Linked DNA regions of Caldalkalibacillus thermarum. The protein of the gene in region 3 interacts with the protein of the main gene of each other region in a pairwise test. Links are inferred from orthologs where the notes say so. Each region holds a gene or a part of one and is shown on either strand. Other genes may lie near its edges. The genes, in order: obgE, IEW48_RS00205 and rplL.

Region 1 (5,801 bases), on a different replicon or contig from region 3:
GAGTGATCGGGAAAAGCTTTTTTAATCAAAAAGGCGGTTAAAGCAGAATCAACGCCTCCACTTACGCCCACCAACAGGCCGGTCGCTCCGGCGTTTTTGGCCAGCGCTTTTAACCAGTCCACGGTAAACTCGATTTTCTTGTCCAACATTCATAATACCCCTTTGGTCTCATATTCATTTAATTCTCGTTTTGGTTTACTTTATTTTACCATAGCCAGACAACGTTGGACAAATGTTCTGCGGCGGTCCCAGTTTTGTTCCAGCTCCTGAAAATAGCGGTACACCTGTTGCGGATGGAAGTTGGCCTCCCGGCGCCAAACACCAAGCCACTTTCTGAATACATCATGGGGAAAAACAAGAAGCAAGAAAACCAGGCGTTTTTGCTCTTTCGGCACCGGAAAAACATGTTCGTAATGGGATAACAGTTGTTTCACTGCATCATACTCCCATCTGGCAGAGGGCAAAACCATGTTAAAAAATTGGACCACATCCACAAGGGGAGGGGCGTAAGCCACCCGGTCATAATCAATCACATAAAAATAACGATCATCAATCACTAAAAAATTGTGCGGGGCAATATCCAGATGGGCGATTTGCCGTTCCCATTGGGCCTCTTCTTCTAAATAAAGCATATAAGCTTGCGGAAACGCATCAAGGGTGCGTTCCGCCCACTCCAAGGCTTCACCTGCCATACGGCTAACCACCTGCAACAGACCATCCTGGTTTTTCCTCCGCGGTAAATCTCGAAATGAGTGCTTAAACTGAACATAACGTTCGTGCCAATCGGCATAGAGTTTTGATTGAACCGGAACGGCGGGTTGGCGTCCAAATATTCCCCCGCCTTGCCGGTGAAAATAAGCGAGCAACCTGAGACTGTTTTGCACATGGGAGGCGTGATTGAGATCGATGGATTTACCCGGTATGAAGGGCATCACACCGTACATGCGCCCCTCGAATTCGTTAATCACAGAACGATGTTTATTGGGCAGAAAAGGCACAACACCCCTTGTTTCCTTGTCCAACAACTGCTGTATACAGCGGTGCTGCCAGCCTAACAGGTTGGCATCCCTGAAAAACTTGACCACAAAACAATCGGCATCTGTAACAGCCGCATAAACATGGTGAGGGCGAATCACATCTAGCGTTTTAATCCTTTTTCCATATCCCTTATAAAAAGACTGTTTGAAGTGTTTCAGTTCCGATTCGTTCATGCTTCACCCTCCCAAGCCTCTCCTTGATTTCATCATATTAAAAAGAGAAGCAAAAAATGCTTCTCTTGCCTGACTGCCCAGTTAGTCCTCCCGTTGTCCATCGGCAGCATTCATTTCCTGGGGCATATAAGTCCCGTGCGTATGACCGCCATAAGGCGGCATACTATATGGCTTGGGATGCCCAGGGGCTTGCGGCAGCATCCAATAAGGGGCAGCGGGATGACAGCCTGGAGGATGATAGACCGGACCACAGTGTGGCCATTTGGGGTACATGGGTTTAGCCGCAGGGAAGTATGCCGGGTATGGATAGAATGGTTCATGTTTAGGAGCAGGCGGCGGTGGGACTGGTTTCACCTTTGCCTTCGGCTTCACTTCTTCCACCGGTATTTTTTTCGGTTCAGCAGGCTTTTTAGGTTCAAATTTGGGTGGTTTGGGTTCAGGTTTAACTGGGGGATGATACACAGGCATCTGGATTGGCTGCTGGTACATATGGACGGGCTGCTGTTGGATCTGGTACATGGGGTTGAAGTGGGTTTGCTGCATCTGATTAAGATGGGCCATATCCAGTTCAATTTTAATTTGATTGATCACTTCCGGCTTTTCTTCCAGCAACAACTTTTTCAAGACATGGGGTGCTGCCTTTTTAAGCAACGCTTTCAGCAATTCGTAATCTTTTTCTTTCGGCACTTCTTTCGGCACTTCTACCTTCACTTCAGACTTAGGTACTTCTTTGGGCTTGACCTCAGGCTCAGGCACTGTTATGGGCTTTTCTTTCACCACATGTTTTGGAGCCGGGGCTGGTTTTTTAGCCTGCACCGGTCCGACAGGAATTTTCACTTTCATTCCGGGCAGAAGCTGGTCTGGATGGGCTAAATGGGTGTTCACCTGCTTCAGTTTTTCAAAGTCTACACCATATTTTTCGGCCAATTTCCACAATGTATCCCCTTTTTGGACAATATGAATCTTCACGAGCATTTCCCTCCTCTATAACTCAGTCTCTACATCTTATGCATGAGTGGGCGGTTTGCTCATGATTTTTTTATCCTGTTAACCGCCAAGAGGAGGGACAGGGTTATACTAAGCACGATGAAAGGTGAATGCCAACGGGTTAAGTTTCCTGGCCAATAATCATCACCTTTTGGACGCCATCCAGCCCTTTTAATCCTTCAGCCAATTGGGTGGCGTCCATATCCATTTGGGCTGTATCAATGGACAAAATGACGTGGGCCAGACCTTGCAAGGGAATAGATTGATTAATGGTCAAAATATTGCCTCTGTTTTGGGCAATGTAGCTTAACATGCGGGACAATACCCCAGTCCGGTGTTCCAAATTGACAGATATGGTTATAATCTTCTGCTTCATGGCCGCATTAAAAGGAAAAATGGCATCCTTGTATTTATAAAAGGCACTGCGGCTCAGTTTAACCCTCTCCACCGCTTCCTGAATCGAGTGAACCACACCGGTTTCTAAAAGCTTTTTGGCTTCGATGGTTTTTTGCATCGATTCTGGCAAGATGTCGGCACGTATCAGGTAAAAGGTATCTTTATCTCGAGTGTTGTGCACAGCCATGTACGGCGTCCTCCCCACATATACATTTGTCTTTCTAAAATTATACAGTATTTTTGCTTCAGACACACGGTCATATTTTGGTATGTTAGATGAAATGGAGCGGAAATGGAGCGAATGATCAAAAATTGCTAAAATAACACCTATTATCAGGCTTGCCTAGCGGCATGGACAAACGCTCTGAACAGCTTTAGTGCATCCTGGTCCCCTTGCACCGCCATACATTCCGGGTGCCATTGAATGCCCAGGATAAAGCGGTGACACTTGCTTTCAAACGCTTCAATTACGCCATCACTGGCCCAGCCGCTCACTTCAAAACCTTGTGCCGGACGGCGGATAGCCTGGTGGTGAAAACTGTTCACCTTGATCCGTTCTTTGCCGATAATGGAAAATAACAGGGAGTTTTGCTCAATCTGCACATAATGGGAGGCATGGGCTCTGGGCGCAAGCTGGGTATGCTGCAAAATCTTTTGATTGTGCTGGGCCCCAATATCCTGGTACATGTCGCCTCCCGCAGCAACATTTAAGATTTGGCAGCCCCGGCAAATGGCTAAAACAGGTTTGTTTTGTTCTAAAAACAGACGGATCAAATGGTATTCAAAAAAATCTCGCCGGGGCGTGATCGTCCCCAGCTTGGGATGGGGCTCCTCTCCAAACAAGGTGGGGTCAATGTCTCCTCCCCCTGTCAGTAACAATCCATCCAACTCTCTGGCCATCTCCGGGATACAGGACGCATCCCACAGGTTGGGCAAGAGAAACGGAAGCCCCCCCGCTTGAACCACTGCATCCACATTATCCTGTGACAGTGTGATCTTCCGTTCCCCTTCCAATCCTGTGGTAATGCCGATTTTGACGCTCATCCTCTCTCCCCTTTGCTTAAGTCTCACCTAGACAGCACCGTGCTGGGACGCTTACCCGCACTTAATCGATAAATTCAAATTCATAGTCTAAAATACGCACCGTATCACCGTCAGTGGCCCCCAGCCTGCGCAATTCATCGTCAACCCCCATCTTGCGCAAAATGCGGGCAAAACGCCGGGCGCCTTCCTCATAGTTGAAGTTAGTCATTTTTAACAACCGCTCAATTTTTTCGCCCTCTACAACAAAGACGTCATTTTCACGATAAACACGAAAATCTGGTTGTTCTTCTTCATACATATACGTCACATGGGCTTCATCTTCTCGGGGCGTAAGCAGGAAAGCATCTTCTGGAATCGTCTCTAACAATTCATAAATGGCATAGACCAGCTCCTTGACCCCTTGTTTCGTCACGGCAGAAATGGGATAGACAGGAATGTCATCAGCCAGTTTCCGGCGAAACGCCTGCAGGTTCTCTTCCGCTCCAGGAAGATCCATCTTATTGGCTGCAATAATCTGGGGGCGTTCTTCCAAACGGTAGTCATACAGCTTTAACTCGTTATTAATGGTTGTATAGTCTTCATAGGGGTCCCGCCCTTCACTGCCAGCCATGTCGATGACGTGGACAATCACCCGCGTGCGCTCAATATGGCGCAAAAACTGGTGACCCAGTCCAACCCCTTGATGGGCGCCTTCAATTAATCCGGGGAGATCGGCCATCACAAAGCTTTTCATGTCGTCCACCCTGACCACGCCCAGATTAGGGGCGAGCGTCGTAAAGTGATAATCGGCGATCTTGGGCTTGGCAGCCGAAACAACGGAAAGCAGTGTAGATTTCCCCACGCTAGGAAAACCAACCAGTCCCACATCAGCCAGCACCTTCAGCTCCAGCGTCAGCCGTTTTTCTTCTCCTGGCTCCCCGTTTTCAGCAATATATGGCGCGGGATTGCTGGGCGTGGCAAAGCGAATGTTGCCTCGTCCACCCCGCCCCCCTTGGGCTACGACAACGCGTTGGCCGTGTTTAACAAGGTCAGCGATCACTTGGCCGCTTTCTTCATCTTTGACCAGCGTTCCCGGAGGTACCTTGATCACAAGATCCGGGGCACCTTTGCCGTGCTGTCCCTTGGAACGCCCGTTTTCACCGTTTTTAGCTTTAAAATGTTTGTTATAACGGAAATCCATTAAAGTGTTCAATCCTTCGTCCACCTCGAGGACAACATCTCCCCCTTTGCCGCCATCCCCTCCAGCCGGACCGCCGTGAGGCACATATTTTTCACGGCGAAAAGCGACCATCCCGTTTCCGCCGTCTCCGCCTTTGACATAAATGGACACCACATCTACAAACATCCCTGCTCACCTCAATCTTTTTACCTAACACTTGCCCATGGACAAATGATTTCTAGCGTCAGTTGCTGTTCAGTCTGGACTTTTTCCACTAGTTTACCCTGGCAGCGCAGCACCTTATCCTGTAACTCTAAGAGGTGGCGGCAACCGATATCCGGGGCCCAGTTTCCCCGGTAGTCACACATGACAGACAGGCAATGGTCGTCACCTTCAAACAACAGATACAGCTGGGGAGGTTTTTCAAATGGAACCAGTTTGCATCCCGTTTCCACCAGCTCAATCAGCCGGTGGACAAGGTGAAAGGCGTGGGGATGTTCCCGGCCGATCTGGCGCATCTGTTCCGCTTCCAGATTCACTTCTACGTCCAAGTGCAGCTTATGGTCCCGCTGATAATTGTAAGTTAACAGCAAATAAGCCAACTCAGGATCTCCCAGTTGGGACAACAAAGATTCCTGGTGTGCCTGCAGGGTCATGTGATCGATATAACGCTGGACATCAGCCAAACGGCCCAGCTGGACATAGCTCTTGACCATCTGGATATGATTGAGCATGTCATGGCGGTAGTGGCGCAGATGGTCAATGATCTTTTTTTTGATCTCCCGCTCATCCTTATTTGTCACTGGATTCACTCTAATCTCCTCCTGCGGGCGCCGGACTGGCCATTTGAACGTGGTTCATTTACCAATATGTTCATATGCCATATTATAAAATATAAACTATTAAACGAAAACCAAAAGCCCAGCAGCTGTGCTGGGCTTCCCTGATGTCATTTAAAGTTGTTGCCGGACCTTTCCCATTATTGGGCAACAGGGTAAACACTC
Region 2 (6,853 bases), on a different replicon or contig from region 3:
CAACACAGATGATAGGGACTTCAAAGCGGGCCATTTCCCGTAGATTGCGGGCGATCGCTTCGCTTTGTCCCCGCTCTTCAGCCGCTTTGCCTGGATAGGCCCCGGGCGTATCAATAAAACAGATAATGGGACGGGAAAATTTATGGGCCTGCTGCATGGCCCTGAGCGCTTTGCGGTAGCCTTCGGGATGGGGCATGCCAAAATTACGGGCGATATTGTCTTTCGTATCCTTTCCCTTCTGATGGCCAACAATGGTCACAGGCTGGCCGTCCAGCTTGGCGATGCCCGCCACTATGGCCGGGTCATCTCCATACAGACGGTCGCCATGAATTTCCACAAAGGTTTCAAAGATCAAGCTTATGTAATCTAAGGTAGTGGGCCGGTCAGGGTGACGGGCAATTTGAACCCGCTGCCAAGGCGTTAAGTTGCTGTATATCTCTTCTTCCAAGCGCCGTGCTTTTTCTTCCAGGCGATTGATCTCCTCTGAAAAATCAATTCCCTTTTCTTTGGTAAATTGCTTCAACTCATCTATTTTTTTGCGCAACTCAATAAGAGGGCGCTCAAAGGGCAAAACTGCCATTATTTCCCCCTCCGTTCGGCATGGACATGGGCATGAATGTCAAGGATATCGGCCAGACGGTCTCTCATCTCCTGGCGGTGAACAACCATGTCCAGTTGTCCATGGGAGAGCAAAAATTCAGCCGTCTGAAAGTCATCTGGTAATTCTTGACGGATCGTCTGCTCAATAATCCGCCGGCCGGCAAAACCAATCAGGGCTTTGGGCTCAGCAATGTTGTAATCGCCCAGGGAAGCAAAGCTTGCCGACACCCCGCCGGTCGTTGGATTGGTCAAAACAGAGATAAACAGAATGCCTGCTTTATCCAACTGGGCTAAAGCAGCGCTGGTTTTGGCCATCTGCATCAGGCTGAGCACCCCTTCTTGCATGCGTGCTCCGCCAGAAGCAGAAAACAAGACAAAGGGGTAGCGTTTCTGGATTGCCCGTTCAATAGCCCGGGTAATTTTTTCTCCTACGACGGAGCCCATGCTGGCCATGCGGAAACGGGCATCCATCACACCTATGACCACAGGGTACCCCTTGATGGTTCCCTCACCCGTAATCACAGCCTCATGAAGCCCTGTTTTTTCCATATCCTGCTTCAATTTCTGCGGATAATCGGGAAAGCCAAGGGGATCCTTGGAGACCATATCGCTATCATATTCAAAAAACCGGCCTTCATCAAGGGTCATCTCAATCCGCTCGCGGGCAGTCACGGGAAAATGATAGCCGCATGCTGCGCACACCATGAGCTGTTTCTTTAGTTCTTTGGTGTAGGTAATCGTTCCACACTGCTTGCACTTGGTCATTAACCCTTCCGGAATCTCTTTTTTTGCTTGCTCAGACAGGATGGTGGCATACCTGCGACGTTTGGAAAACAGATCCTTTAACACATGAACACCTCACATGTTAAGCATGTTTAGGATTGTAAGATGTAAGCCAGTGCTTCACGCACATCATCAAGTTCACTTTCAGGTACAAGGACTTCATACTGTTTGCCATGCTGGATTGATCTCACTTTCACCAGAAAACCTTCTTCGGTCAGACGATCTTGAATTTTTTCAGCTATTTTGGCACTGGGTGCAATATAAATGACCGTCCACATTGCCGATTTGTCCTCCTTGTTTTATCAACACACAGTTGGTTAGCCCTCGATCATGGCCAGTGCCCTGGTTTTCTGGGCCACTTTTTCAGGATCAACCCGGCGTCTGGCCACCCCTGTTTCCATTGCCGCTTTGGCCACAGCCGCAGCCACAGCGGGAGCCACCCGGGGGTCAAACGGAGCCGGAATCACATAGTCGGCCGATAATTCATCATCACTAATCAAGTTTGCAATAGCATATACCGCTGCTTCCTTCATCTCCTCGTTAATATGCGTAGCGTAGACATCCAGGGCACCCCGGAAAATGCCGGGGAAAGCCAGAACGTTATTCACTTGATTGGGGAAGTCGGAACGGCCGGTGCCCATTACTTTGGCCCCCGCTTCAAAAGCTTCATCCGGCATAATTTCAGGCACCGGATTGGCCATGGCAAAAATAACTGGGTCCTCATTCATCGATTTAATCATCTCTTTCGTGAGAGCTCCGGCCACAGAAACCCCGATAAACACATCTGCTTCGCGGATGGCATCGCTTAATGCGCCCTTTATAAAGTGGCGGTTGGTTATTCTGGCCACTTCCTCTTTAATGGAATTCATCCCATAGGGACGTCCCTCGTAAATAGCCCCTTTAGAGTCACATAAAATCATATCCCGCACGCCCATGCGATACAACAGCTTGATAATGGCAATGCCAGCTGCACCGGCACCATTGATGACAACCTTGACACGGGACAGTTCTTTACCAACCACTTTTAAGGCGTTGACCAGTCCGGCCAGGGTCACAATCGCTGTGCCATGCTGGTCATCATGGAAAATAGGAATATTCGTTTCCCGTTTGAGGCGTTCTTCAATTTCAAAGCAATTGGGAGCCGCAATATCTTCCAGATTGACCCCGCCAAAGGTCGGTTCCAATAATTTTACCGTCTCTACAATTTTATCCACATCCGTCGTATCTAAACAAATAGGAAAGGCATCGACACCGGCAAATGATTTGAATAAGACCGCTTTTCCCTCCATCACAGGCAGCGCTGCCCGCGGCCCGATATTGCCCAAGCCGAGGACAGCCGTTCCATCAGATACAACGGCAACCGCATTTCCTTTCATGGTATATTCATAAACCGCTTCCGGATTATCGAAAATCTCTTTACAAGGTTCTGCCACCCCTGGCGAATAAGCTAAACTCAAATCTTTGGCATTGCGCACAGGTACCTTGGATTTAACCGCCAGTTTCCCCCTGTTTTGACGGTGCAAATGCAAGGACTCTTCCCTGATGGTGGGCATCGTTTCACGCTCCTTATCGAAACTGATCACTTGATTTTCATTATAACAAATGGAGAATAAGTGTAAACAGAGTACAACAGCTATTTTTAACACCTGCTTCTAACTTCACCGGGGCGGGGACACTCTTCTGACCTTAACCGCTTCTGGGTCGTTTAAGAGGGTTTTTAGCTTGTCCAGTAAGGTTTCGCTTAACTGAACATGGTAACTCTCCCCCAAGCGGATGGTTTTGCGCTGGCGCTCATAGAACAAATAGACTGGCGTTTTCCCCCCGTGCTGGCGTAACAATGCTTCCAAAGCCTTTAATTTTCCGCCTTCTTCTATTTCAGGGGCGATCTTGACAAAGAGCTGACAGGCATCCTCCTTCACAAGCTGATCTTGCTGCTTTTGGGGCTCCAGTTTAGTCAGGTCAACGGCGCGGGTGATGATCAACTGTTTGCGGTCTTCCCGTTCCTCCAGTTTGCCCTCCACCAAAAGCAGATTGTCCTCCCTGTACAAAGTAGGCTCTTTGGCAAACACTTGAGGGAAAACGACAGTGTCCATTTCTACGCCCTGATCTTCTAATTGGACAAAAGCCATCGCCTCTCCTTTTTTCGTGGTGATCCTTTTGACCCGGTACACATAGCCAACAGTGCGCACCCGCTTCCCTTGTGGTGTCTCTAGCAGCTCAGGGAGGGGGATAACCCCAAAGCGCTTCACCTGATCGCGGTAAGCATCCAATGGATGGCCGGATAAATAAAAACCCAGCACCTCTTTTTCATATTTTAACTGCTCATGGGCGGAAAAAGGCGTCACTTCATGCCAGGTGTAATCATCAGGCAGTTCATCGGCAAAAAAGAACAGCTGGTCGCTGGCTTTTAACCCTTGTGCCCTTTCAGCCATGTCCAATATCTCATCTAAATTGGCCAGCACCTGTGCCCGGTGCATCCCCAGCTCATCCAGTGCCCCTGCCAGGGTGAGCGCCTCGATCACCCGGCGGTTACATATGCGTAAATCGACCCGTTGACAAAAATCGAGCACATTTCTAAACGGCCCCTCCTGCCTGGCCTGCTTAATTTCCCGGACAGCGGCCGCCCCCACATTCTTGATCACACTCAAGCCCAGGCGGATGTGACCCTGTTCCACCGTGACCCCCTCTTCACTGTGCAGCACCGAAGGTGGCAGCACTTTAATGCCCCGTTTGGCTGCCTGATGCAAATAGTCAGCCACTTTTTCAGGGGAGGAAAGGTTCATGGACAGGAGTGCAGCCAGAAAAGCGACCGGATAATGGGCCTTGAAATAGGCCAATTGGTAGGCGATGACAGCGTAAGCGGCAGAATGGGAACGGTTAAACCCGTAATCGGCAAAACGGACGATCAGATCGTAAACATGTTCCGCTACCTCCTGTTCGTACCCCCGTGCCAGACAGCCCTTAATAAAATGATCCCGCTCCCTTTCTAAAATATCCCGCTTCTTTTTACCCACGGCCCGGCGTAACAAATCGGCTTCACCCAGGCTGAACCCCGCCATCTTAGAAGCAATCTGCATAATTTGCTCCTGATAAACAATGATGCCATAGGTGTCTTTTAAAATGGGTTCCAAGTCGGGATGGGGATACTCAATCTTTGTTTTGCCGTGCTTCGCTTGGATAAACAAGGGGATGTTATCCATAGGACCGGGCCGGTATAAAGCTAAAACAGCGATAATATCTTCAAATGTTGTGGGTTTGAGCCGTTTCAGCACGCTCCTCATTCCATCCGACTCCAGCTGAAAGACCCCAGCGGTGTCCCCTTCACTTAACAAACGGAATGTCGCTTCATCATCAAAGGGAATATCATCCAGCGTCAAGCGTTCATCTTCCCGGCGGCCGTGATTGATAATCCGCAATATTTCTTCCAGCATGGTCAAGTTGCGTAAGCCCAGTAAATCCATTTTTAACAAACCCAGGGCTTCCAAATCTTCCATGGGATACTGGGTGAGCGGAATGCCGTCCTGTCCTTCTTGCAAGGGAACATAATGGGTGAGCGGCTTTTCACTGATCACCACCCCTGCAGCATGGATGGAAGTGTGCCGGGCCAAACCTTCCAAGGGCTTGGCCATTAAGATCAGCTGACGTACCTGTTCATCTTCCTCCATCATCTGCCGCAGTTCTGCGGAGGAAGCCAGCGCTTTGTCCAGCGTCATGCCCGGACCAGCCGGAATGCATTTGGCCACACGGTCCACCACGGGAACGGGAAGCCCCAGCACACGCCCCACATCACGGACACAGGCCCGGGCTCCCAGCGTTCCAAAGGTGATGATCTGGGCCACCCTGTCTTTTCCATACTTCTCTACGATATAATGGAGTACTTCGTCCCGCCGCCGGTCGGAAAAATCAATATCAATATCAGGCATTGTGACCCGCTCGGGGTTAAGAAAGCGTTCAAACAACAAATTATACTTGATCGGGTCCACATTGGTGATTTTTAACACATAAGCCACCAAACTGCCGGCAGCGGATCCCCGCCCCGGCCCGGTAATGATTCCCTGTTCATGGGCAAAGCGCATAAAATCCCAGACGATGAGGAAATAATCGGCATAGCCCATCTGACCGATCACTTCCAGCTCATAGTCAAGCCGCTTGCGGATCTCATCCGTAATGATCTCATAGCGTTCTTGCAGGCCTTCTTCACATTTTTGGCGCAGGTAGCCCATAGCGGTCATTCCCTGGGGTACCGGATAAGACGGCAAAATCTCCTGACCCAAAGGGATCTCCACCTGGCAACGCTCGGCAATGCGCAGCGTATTCTCATAGGCCTGGGGAAGGTGGGGGAACAATTGGGCCATTTCCTCCCCGCTTTTCAAATAAAACTCTGGGGAGGGAAATTTGAGACGGTGATCATCCTGTATTTTTTTGCCAGTTCCGATGCAAAGCAAGCAATCATGGGCCACCGCATCCTCTGCCCGGGTGTAATGGACATCATTGGTCACCACCAGAGGGATATCCAGTTCCTCGGCCAAGCGGATGAGACGGGGATTCAGCTTTTTCTGTTCAGGCAATCCATGATCCTGCAATTCAATGAAGTAGTGATCCCGGCCAAAGATGTCCCGATGTTCCAAAGCAACTGCTCTCGCCCGTTCGACGTCACCAGCCAAAAGCGCTTGTTGCAGCTCTCCGGCCAGGCAGCCGCTGAGACAAATCAGTCCCCGGTGATATTCACGAAGCCAGTGCTTGGTTACCCGCGGCTTATAATAAAAGCCTTCCAGGTGGGCCTTGGTGGAGAGCTTCATCAAATTTTGATAGCCCTCATATGTTTCGGCCAAAAGCAGTAAATGGTACAAATGCTCTTCCCCTTTTTTCACCTTCTCATCCAACGGCTTGTTGGTCACATACACTTCCACCCCGATTATCGGCTTGATGCCTTCCGCCTGACATGCCTTGTAAAACGGAATGGTGCCGTACATGACCCCATGGTCGGTCAGAGCCAGCGCCTTCATGCCCAGCCGTTTTGCTTCCTTAACCAGCTCAGTAATGCGGCTGGCCCCGTCTAGCAAGCTGTATTCACTATGGACATGCAGATGGACAAAATCTGTGTGCTGCATCTTCCATCCCCTCTCACAGAGAAAGCCGGCAAACACTTTTCCATCCAAGCCAAAATCCGTTATAATAGGTAAAATACATCATCTCAGTCCAACTGTGTAACTGAAAAAAACGTCCATTCCATGCTTTAATCATATCAAAAAAGGGTTGAAGGTACTATGCCAAAACAGCCTCTGCTCATTGCCGTTGATTTGGATGGCACACTGCTGACCAGCAGAAAACAGATTTCCCCCAAAACCAAGCACGCTTTACAACAGGCTGCCAGCCAGGGCCATTATGTGGTCATTTCCACCGGCCGGCCATTCCGGTCCAGCAAAGCCTACTATGACCAATTAAACCTGGATACTCCCATTGTCAATTT
Region 3 (2,768 bases):
TGCCTGTTTCCGTCATGAGCGGGAAGTCGCCCATGAACACATCCTGTTCTTTAACCTCACCCGTTTCTTTATTGATTAAACGCACCTTAACGCGCAAAGGTGCGGCATAAGTCACATCACGCTCTTTTGCTTCGTCTACGGTATATTTGGGTTCTCCTAAGCTATAATCGATAAACTCCAAGACGAGGTTTCCTGCAAAATCTTCAATGGGGGATATTTCGTCGAACAACTCTTTTAATCCTTCTTCCAAAAACCAGCGATAAGAGGAATGCTGAACTTCAATCAGGTTGGGAAGATCCAGAACCTCCTTGATGCGCGCAAAACTCCTTCTTTGGCGGTAACGTCCGCATTGAACAAGCTGAGCCATCTTTTCACCCCTCATTGTAAGTAATCTCCAAAACACAAAAAAGGATCAGCTTACAGCTTAAGAGACCCCTGATTGACAGACATGCTCTATTCTATTAGCTTGCCCCAAAAAAATAACGTTCATACCTTTTTGAGGATAACCACTTGACAAATGGAAAAAAAGGTGTTCTTTTTGACCATACTATATTTCGCATTTTATAACAATAACATAATTTAAATGGACAGTCAATGGTTTATGTTAACGATGTTTTCCTTTTAAACGGATGATTTAATGGCCTTAATGATACGGTACCCCTTCTTTTTCTCTACTTCGTCCACTTGTTCGAAAAGACTCTCCAGTTTTTTAACTGCTGAAGGAGCCCCCTGCTTCTTTTGCACAACGATCCACAATACGCCTCCAGGCTTGAGTGCCTCATAACTTTCTTCAAACAACCTGAATACTGTCGCTTTGCCGGCCCGGATGGGCGGATTGGACAAAATCGCATCAAACGGATATTGCTTGACAGCTTGCAAGAGATCGCTCTCTTTGACCATCACGTTGTCAATGTGATTAAGACGGGCATTCTTTCTTGCCAACTTGACGGCTCGGCAGTTAATATCGACCATGAACACCTGGCGCCGGTCTGATTCCTTGGCTACCGCTAACCCGATGGGACCATAACCGCAACCTACGTCCGCAATGCGTCCCTCCTTAGGGAGCTCAGCCGTTTCAACCAACAGGCGGGTCCCAAAGTCGACCTTCTTTTTGGAAAATACACCCCGGTCCGTATACAGGCGCAACGCCTGTCCCCTTAAAGTCACCTCGATCAAGGCCAGTTGATGGCCCACCTCAGGGTTTTGGGTATAGTAATGCTCTGTCATTTCGTCAAGCCACTCCCTTTTGCTTTGAAGGCATACAACTGTTGTTACTTGCAAAAAACCCGCTGTTAAACACAGCGGGTTTACATGCGTTTATTTCAGTTCAACAGTTGCACCGGCTTCTTCAAGTTTGGACTTGATTTCTTCAGCTTCTTCTTTGGATACACCTTCTTTGATTGGCTTCGGTGCTTCGTCAACAAGGGCTTTTGCTTCTTTCAAGCCAAGGCCTGTAATTTCACGAACCACCTTGATAACGTTAATCTTGGAGCCACCGGCATTAGCCAGGATAACGTCAAATTCAGTTTGCTCTTCTTGAGCAGCACCTGCTGCGGCAGCACCAGCAACAGCAACTGGAGCAGCAGCTTCAACACCGAATTCTTCCTCAATGGCTTTAACCAATTCATTTAATTCAAGCACAGTCATTTCTTTTAACGCATCAATAATTTGTTCTTTCGTCATGACAACTTCCTCCTTAGTTTGATTTTTATGCTTGGGTCGAACTCAACTTCATATCTGTATACAATCACAGGTCCGGCATCAGACTAACCTGCTTGAAAACTGCCTCTTTCCGTTTTTCCGTAAGAGGTTTATGCCTCCGCTTGCCCGCCTGCTTCTTCTTTCTTTTCAGCCACAGCTTTAACCACAAGGGCAAAGTTGCGGACAGGTGCCTGCAGCACGCTGAGCAACATAGCCAGCAATCCTTCGCGAGACGGCAGGTCAGCTAATTCTTCTACTTTCTCTTTGGTGACGATTTGCCCTTCCACCACACCAGCTTTGATTTCCAGCTCTTCATGATCCTTGGCAAACTTATGCAAAATTTTTGCTGCCGCAATCGCATCCTCAGGGCTGAAAGCCATTGCGGTCGGACCAACCAGATATTGATCCAGTTCGGTTAAATCTATGGCTTGTGTCGCCCGGCGGGCCAAGGTGTTTTTATACACTTTAAGCTCACAGCCGGCTTCCCTTAACTGTTTGCGCAATTCAGTGACAGCCGCCACATCAAGACCACGGTAATCAACTAAAATCGTCCCTTTAGACTCGCGCAATTTGGTGGCAATATCTTCAACAATCTGCTTCTTTTGCTCCAGTGCTGTTCCCATGCTCACACCTCCTGATCGATAACTAAACAAAAAAATCCTTCGCCTGTAGACAGACGAAGGATAGGATTTCTCTTGGGGCTATCCGCAAATTGAAGAAACCTGACCCACGCCTCGGAAGGATATTAAGCCCAGCAGGGCACCTTCTGTCTACGGCATGTCTAAGCATGTGCTATTTAATTGGACACAAGTAAGATGGTATCACTTCAGGTGACAAAAGTCAAGTTCATCTTAAACGATTTATATTAACCGGCAAATTTCGCCGTGTTCACACGAATGCCAGGACCCATCGTTGAACTGAGTGACACATTGCGCAGATAGGTTCCTTTGGCGGCAGCAGGCTTCGCTTTAATCAAAGCTTCCATTACGGTGTTAATATTGTCGACCAGTTTGGCCGTATCAAAGGAGACTTTGCCAACCGGAACATGTACGTTGCCAGCCTTATCT

The links.
Region 1: the proteins of rplL (region 3) and obgE interact in binary tests that used the Escherichia coli proteins (3 or more experiments, as listed by UniProt). The link is inferred for Caldalkalibacillus thermarum from one-to-one orthologs.
Region 2: the proteins of rplL (region 3) and IEW48_RS00205 interact in binary tests that used the Escherichia coli proteins (3 or more experiments, as listed by UniProt). The link is inferred for Caldalkalibacillus thermarum from one-to-one orthologs.

What each region holds. Positions count from the first base shown.
Region 1 is NZ_BMKZ01000005.1:32,740-38,540, reverse strand. What follows is about bases 2,842-5,801. They hold obgE (GTPase ObgE), read right to left. Parts: upstream 4,984-5,801; coding sequence 3,700-4,983; downstream 2,842-3,699. Other genes in these bases: rpmA (50S ribosomal protein L27), read right to left, coding at 5,777-5,801; IEW48_RS03205 (Spo0B domain-containing protein), read right to left, coding at 5,004-5,609; IEW48_RS03215 (gamma-glutamyl-gamma-aminobutyrate hydrolase family protein), read right to left, coding at 2,928-3,638. In the rest of the region: nadE (NAD(+) synthase), read right to left, coding at 1-146; IEW48_RS03230 (phosphotransferase), read right to left, coding at 201-1,211; safA (SafA/ExsA family spore coat assembly protein), read right to left, coding at 1,293-2,180; transcriptional regulator ThrR, read right to left, coding at 2,320-2,781. UniProt on the Escherichia coli protein: An essential GTPase which binds GTP, GDP and possibly (p)ppGpp with moderate affinity, with high nucleotide exchange rates and a fairly low GTP hydrolysis rate.
Region 2 is NZ_BMKZ01000001.1:28,555-35,407, reverse strand. The notes cover bases 2,842-6,853. They hold IEW48_RS00205 (DNA polymerase III subunit alpha), read right to left. Parts: upstream 6,495-6,853; coding sequence 3,042-6,494; downstream 2,842-3,041. Other genes in these bases: IEW48_RS00200 (Cof-type HAD-IIB family hydrolase), read left to right, coding at 6,651-6,853; ystJ (NADP-dependent malic enzyme), read right to left, coding at 2,842-2,936. In the rest of the region: accA (acetyl-CoA carboxylase carboxyl transferase subunit alpha), read right to left, coding at 1-583; accD (acetyl-CoA carboxylase, carboxyltransferase subunit beta), read right to left, coding at 580-1,449; IEW48_RS00215 (glutamate decarboxylase), read right to left, coding at 1,476-1,661; more of ystJ, read right to left, coding at 1,701-2,841. UniProt on the Escherichia coli protein: DNA polymerase III is a complex, multichain enzyme responsible for most of the replicative synthesis in bacteria. This DNA polymerase also exhibits 3' to 5' exonuclease activity. The alpha chain is the DNA polymerase catalytic subunit.
Region 3 is NZ_BMKZ01000012.1:44,428-47,195, forward strand. It holds rplL (50S ribosomal protein L7/L12), read right to left. Parts: upstream 1,684-2,768; coding sequence 1,318-1,683; downstream 1-1,317. Other genes in the region: rpoB (DNA-directed RNA polymerase subunit beta), read right to left, coding at 1-367; IEW48_RS06615 (class I SAM-dependent methyltransferase), read right to left, coding at 622-1,227; rplJ (50S ribosomal protein L10), read right to left, coding at 1,812-2,324; rplA (50S ribosomal protein L1), read right to left, coding at 2,567-2,768. UniProt on the Escherichia coli protein: The binding site for several of the GTPase factors involved in protein synthesis (IF-2, EF-Tu, EF-G and RF3). Is thus essential for accurate translation.